DNA from 2 places in the Vibrio sabulosilitoris genome. Region 1 is predicted to be linked to the other one. Evidence: predicted binding sites of a transcription regulator. Region 1 holds the regulator's gene; the other holds the start of a gene.
The links. Region 1 encodes MetJ, which represses methionine synthesis genes. Its sites were predicted from a motif close to TTAGACNTNTANANGTCTAA; they were not measured.
Positions count from the first base shown of each region.

Region 2: a site for MetJ is predicted at 1,957-1,976, ahead of metN (methionine ABC transporter ATP-binding protein MetN). Genes of this name have one in related genera too.

Region 1 covers NZ_AP029599.1:357,869-361,002, forward strand. The annotation lists gene ACZ5R2_RS01805 (substrate-binding domain-containing protein) at 1-954, opposite strand, end outside; gene metJ (met regulon transcriptional regulator MetJ) at 1,028-1,348, opposite strand; gene ACZ5R2_RS01815 (O-succinylhomoserine (thiol)-lyase) at 1,559-2,725, shown strand; gene ACZ5R2_RS01820 (bifunctional aspartate kinase/homoserine dehydrogenase II) at 2,727-3,134, shown strand, end outside.
Region 2 covers NZ_AP029599.1:3,084,097-3,087,230, reverse strand. The annotation lists gene metQ (methionine ABC transporter substrate-binding lipoprotein MetQ) at 1-123, opposite strand, end outside; gene ACZ5R2_RS14495 (methionine ABC transporter permease) at 153-830, opposite strand; gene metN (methionine ABC transporter ATP-binding protein MetN) at 820-1,854, opposite strand; gene gmhB (D-glycero-beta-D-manno-heptose 1,7-bisphosphate 7-phosphatase) at 2,075-2,626, shown strand; tRNA gene ACZ5R2_RS14480 (tRNA-Tyr) at 2,760-2,844, opposite strand; tRNA gene ACZ5R2_RS14475 (tRNA-Tyr) at 2,937-3,021, opposite strand; tRNA gene ACZ5R2_RS14470 (tRNA-Tyr) at 3,114-3,134, opposite strand, start outside.

The DNA.
Region 1 (3,134 bases):
TATGGGCTCACCTTTTAAGCGTGCGACCAATAGCTCAGCACTTTTGACCCCAATCTCAAAGCGTGGCGTGTCGACACTGGTCAGCTTCGGGCTGACGATATTGCCGATGTCGAGCGCATTGTAACCCACTACAGACAATGACTCTGGCACTTGAATGCCTCTGCGCTGGGCACTAAGTAGTACCCCAACCGCGATATCATCATTGGTGCAAAACACACCATCGAGATCTGGGTATTGTGCAAAGGCCATGTCCAACAGGTCATCTGCCATCGAGAAGCTCGAGTGCGCCTCCGTCAGAATATGTTTCGGCGTGAAACCTGCCTCAATCACCGCCTTGTCATAACCGGCCATACGTAGACGGGTTCGAGTATCCAAACGTGCACCAAAGTAGGCGATGGAGCGTTTGCCAGCGGCAATCATCTGCTTGGTCACATCATAAGAAGCAGCAATATGATCTAGGCCGACCGCCATATCGATCGGTTGCTCTGGCAGCTCCATTGTCTCAACCACCGGGACACCGGCGGACTTAATCATCTGCAGCGTGCGCTGGGTGTGATGACTCTCAGTCAAGATCAAGCCATCTACCTGGTAAGAGAGCAGCGAGGCAATCTTGCTCTCCTCCTCTTGCTCATCATAGCTAAAGTGCGCGATCAAGGTTTCGTAGCCATTGGCCTTAGTGACCGTTTCTACGCCCTGCACAAACGAGGCAAAGATCTGGTTAGACAGAGAGGGCAATAGGATACCGATGGCTTTACTCGACGAGTTTGCCAGCATCGCAGGCGCTCGGTTTTCGATATAACCGATGTCCTCGACGACCTGAGCAATCTTAAGCCGGGTTTTTTCTGCAACGGAGTTCGGGTCTCGCATATAGCGCGACACGGTCATTTTGGTGACGCCAACCTGGTCGGCGATATCTTGTAGAGTGGTACGTCTCTTTTTACTGTGCTGAACCATATATCCCTGAGAACTTCAAAGACAGGTCAGCGCATGCCCACCTGTCACAATCCTATTGAGAGCAGCCTACACGCTACTCTTCATCAAACGCTTCAAACTCAATCCCCATCTCGGTCATCAGCGCTTTGGCTTCAGCCGGGATCTCATCAGGACGGTCTTTACGCAAGTCTTCATCGGTTGGCAGAGGTTGCCCGGTGTACGCATGCAAGAATGCCTCACACAGCAACTCGCTGTTGGTGGCATGGCGCAGGTTGTTTATCTGACGACGCGTACGCTCATCCGTCAATACTTTCAGTACTTTAAGCGGAATTGACACGGTAATCTTCTTTACCTGTTCGCTTTTTTTGCCATGCTCAGCATATGGGCTAGTGTAGTCGCCATTCCAGTCTGCCATGAGAAACCTTTAGTCATTTTTGGTTGGAGTGAGTAAGGGAGATATTTTAGCCGGATTTAAGGCTAAGAGCAAAGACATATAGACGTCTAGAAGTATTGACGTCTTGTTGTAGGGGCAGTAAAGTGTCTGCTAATGGAATTTAATACCGTTATAACCAGTAGGTGTAACGGTTTTGTGAAGCACAATCATTTTTTTGGGAAGGACACTCATATGAGCGCACGCAAGCCTGCCACCATTGCCGTTCGCACTGGCATCGAATCAGACACTCAACACCATGCGGTTGTTCCCCCCATCTACCTCTCGACCAACTACAGCTTTCCAGCCTTTGGGGATGTGCCTAAGTATGACTATACGCGTTCTGGCAATCCAAATCGAGGGCTACTTGAGCAAGCTTTGTACGAGCTGGAGTCAGGTTGTGGGGCCGTCGTCACCAACTGCGGCACTTCCGCGCTTAATCTGTGGGTTTCAGCATTTTTAGGTCCCGATGACCTGATTATTGCGCCACATGATTGCTATGGTGGAACCTATCGTCTGTTTAACACCCGAGCGCAAAAGGGTGACTTTAAAGTACAGTTTGTCGATCAAACCGATAGCGATGCACTCGCCAGCGCTATGGCACAAAAACCCAAGCTAATCCTGCTTGAGACCCCGTCAAACCCCTTAGTTCGCGTGGTTGATATTGCTGCAATCTGCGCCGAGGCCAAAAAAGTCGGTGCGCTTGTTGCCGTCGACAACACCTTTTTGACACCAGTGTACCAAAAGCCGCTTGAGCTGGGTGCGGATTTTGTTATCCACTCTACCACTAAGTACATCAACGGCCACTCCGATGTGATTGGCGGCGTCGTGATCACCAAAACCGAAGCGCATGCTGAGGAGCTCGCTTGGTGGGGTAACTGCATTGGAGCAACCGGTACACCATTTGATAGCTACATGACCCTGCGCGGAATTCGCACGCTAGGCGCCCGCATGCGCGTCCATGAGGAGAGCTCACAGCACATTCTTAACTACTTGGTCGAGCAGTCGCTGGTAAGCAAGGTGCACCACCCAAGTCTTGAGAGTCACCCAGGCCATGAGATCGCCAAAAGGCAGCAATCTGGCTTTGGTTCGATGCTAAGCTTTGAGTTTGCAGGCTCGTTCGAGCAATTGAAATTCTTCGTCGGCCAACTAGAGCTGTTCTCGCTCGCCGAGTCGCTAGGTGGCGTAGAAAGCTTGATCTGTCACCCTGCGTCTATGACTCACCGTGCAATGGGAGAAGAAGCCCTCGCTGAAGCTGGGATCTCGCAATACCTATTACGCCTCTCAGTGGGGCTTGAGGATCATCGAGACCTTATTGCTGACCTAGAGCAAGCCTTCAGCAAAGCCAAGGAGGCGTTTTAACATGACTCTACAGCGTCAGTTGCACAAATTTGGCGGCAGTAGTCTTGCCAATGCAGAGTGCTATCGAAAGGCAGTGCGTATCCTGCGCGATTACTCGTCAAGTGAGGATCTGGTGGTGGTTTCTGCTGCAGGCAAGACCACCAATCAGCTGATTGAGTTTCTGGATAACCTCGAGAGAGATGGCCGGCTTGCACACGAGACCTTACAGGCTCTGCGCCAGTTCCAATTGGAATTAGTCGAAGAGCTAATCCAGGATGGAGCCAGTAAGGCGCGCCTATTGGATAACGTGATCACCGAGTTTAGCGCCCTTGGGGAGCTGGCCTATCCGATTAATCCAAAGATTAGAGCATCTGTGCTTGGCCATGGTGAGATGTGGTCAGCACGCCTATTGGCAGCGGTGTTGTGTGAA
Region 2 (3,134 bases), 690 kb from region 1:
CGCTTCAGCACCAGCCATAACACCTACTTTGATTGTGTTGCTGTCGGCTTCTTTGTCACCACAGCCTGATAGTACTAGCGCAGAAGCTGCGATGGTTAGAAGGCCTTTTAGATTAAGTTTCATGACTCTCTCCTTGTAAGTGTTGTTAGAATTTAGCGGTGATCGACACGACGAACAATCGCATCACCAATAGATTGAATAATTTGCACCAGCACGATCAGCATAACCACAGTCACGGCCATGATCACCACATCGTAACGATGAAAACCGTAACGAATCGCAACGTCTCCCAAGCCGCCGCCGCCCACGGTGCCTGCCATGGCAGAGTAGCTCACTAGGGTAACCAGCGTGATGGTCACTGAGTTGACGATGGTTGGTAGTGCTTCTGGTAGCAATACCTTAGTAATAATTTGCGTCGGTGTGGCGCCCATCGATTGGGCTGCCTCAACCAGACCACTTGGTACTTCAAGCAGCGCCCCCTCTATCAAACGCGCGACGAATGGGATGGCACCTATGGTCAGTGGGACAATCGCTGCTGTGGTACCGATAAAGGTGCCAACCAGTAGCTTTGTTACTGGAATGATGGCCACCATCAGTACCAAAAAGGGCACTGAGCGACCGATGTTAACAATTGCGCCCAGGACCGCATTGAGTTTGGTGTTCTCAAGCAAGCCACCCTTTTTGCTGGTGTGAAGAATAACCCCCAGCGGAATACCGATAGCAAAGCCTACGATGCCTGCAACGCCGACCATGTAGATGGTTTCCCAGGTCGCTCCCAGTAGGAGGTCGCCATTGAGGCTCAGCCAGTCAGTGATACTCTTAAAGGACATAACCTAACACCTCAACTTTTACTTTGTGTTCTCTCAGATAGTCAATGGCCGCATTATCGTTAGCCTCGTTACCAAATAGCTCAGCGACCATCATGCCGAATTTAACGCCGCCAGCGTAGTCAAGATCCGAGCTAAGGATGCTGACATCGATATTGAATTTACGCGCAATCTGGCTCATGACAGGCGCATCCACGGTTTCTCCAGTGAACTCTAGACGCACGAGTGGGTAGCTGCCATTGACACGTGTCGCTTGTAGGCGTTGCTGGTAGTCTTCAGGAATTGATAGATCGAGCGTTGAGCGAATAAATTCATGCGCTAATTCGGTCTTCGGGTGGGCAAAAATGTCACCGACGCTGCCTTTCTCAACCAGCTCACCGCCCCCGATGATCGCGACCTCGTGACAGATGCTCTTAACCACATCCATCTCGTGCGTGATCAAAAGCATAGTGATGTTCAGCTTGCGGTTGATCTCTTTAAGTAGCTCAAGAATCGATTGGGTGGTTGCAGGGTCAAGCGCGCTGGTGGCTTCGTCACACAACAGTACCTTAGGATCACTGGCAAGCGCTCGGGCAATCGCGACACGCTGCTTTTGACCACCACTGAGGTTTGCCGGGTAAGATTCATGCTTATCGGCCAAACCCACCAAAGCCAATAGTTCAGTGACTTTTTGTTTGATCTGCTCGCTACTCTTGCCTGCCAACTCTAGTGGCAGGGCCACGTTGTCGAATACGGTGCGTGATGACAGCAGGTTAAAGTGCTGGAAGATCATGCCAATATTGCGGCGAGTTTCACTTAGTTGCTTTTTAGACAGGGTGGTCAGGTCAACGCCATCGACAATGATGGAGCCGCTAGTCGGCGCCTCAAGCATGTTGACGCAACGAATCAAGGTACTTTTCCCTGCACCCGATGAGCCAATCACCCCAAAGATGGTTCCTTGAGGAATATGAAGATTGATGTCTTTGAGGGCATTGATTTGCTTCGCCCCTTGGTAGAACACCTTATTTACTTGATTAATTTCTATCATCGATAAACCTGTAAACTTGCCCCGGCGACAGTGAAAAACACTGGTTGTTAGCGCCTTGAGTAGCTGATGCTATGAGTTTCACTGATCTAAGTCAATAGATATTTTTACGTCTAGACGTCTAAATGGTTAACCGTCCATGTTTTAAACAAAAATGCGGGTGCTCTCTATTTCAAAGCGTGCGATAATTGAGGCAATTCACCAATATATAGAGAGCCCTGTTTTGGCAAAACCTGCTGTATTTCTCGATCGCGATGGCGTGATCAATGTAGACCACGGATATGTGCACGATGAGCACGAATTTGAGTATATTGATGGGGTTTTTAAGGCCGCTAAGCAACTCAAGCAAATGGGCTATATGTTGGTATTGGTCACCAACCAATCAGGGATCGCGCGCGGCAAGTTCTCAGAGGATCGCTTCCTTTCACTGACTCAGTGGATGGATTGGAACTTTGTTGATAACGGGGTGGAGTTTGACGGTATCTATTATTGTCCTCACCATCCAGAACATGGTCAAGGTGACTATCTGCAAGACTGTGAGTGTCGCAAGCCAAAGCCAGGGATGTTTAATTCTGCCAAAGATTTTCTTAACATCGATATGGCCAACTCAGTAATGGTCGGTGATAAAGCTGAAGATATGATGGCAGCAGGCGCGGCGGGTGTAGGCACTAAGATCTTAGTTCGTACAGGCAAGCCAATCACCGAACAGGGTGAGGCCCTAGCGGACAGCGTATTGGATAGCATTGCGGATGTTCCTGCTTATTTGAAAAATTAGCTTTGGGAGGCGAGAGGAAAAGCTTTCCCTCGAGCGCAGCGTTCTCGCAGTGAAACGATCTCGATTCTCGCCTCTGTTTGCGCTTCGCGCAAACAAAAAAAGCCAACCCCGAAGAGTTGGCTTTTGCAGAAGATGGTGGGGGGGGACGGATTCGAACCATCGAAGGCAGTGCCGGCAGATTTACAGTCTGCTCCCTTTGGCCACTCGGGAACCCCCCCAGGGGTTTATGCTCTCACAAGCAAAACTTGAAATGTTTTCCCAACACGTTTTCCAAGTTGTTCTCACGCTTTTCACAGCTAGAGATTAAATATGGTGGGGGGGGACGGATTCGAACCATCGAAGGCAGTGCCGGCAGATTTACAGTCTGCTCCCTTTGGCCACTCGGGAACCCCCCCAGGGGTTTATGCTCTCACAAGCAAAACTTGAAATGTTTTCCCAACACGATTTCCAAGTTGTTCTCACGCTTTTCACAGCGAGAGATGAAATATGGTGGGGGGGGACGGATTCG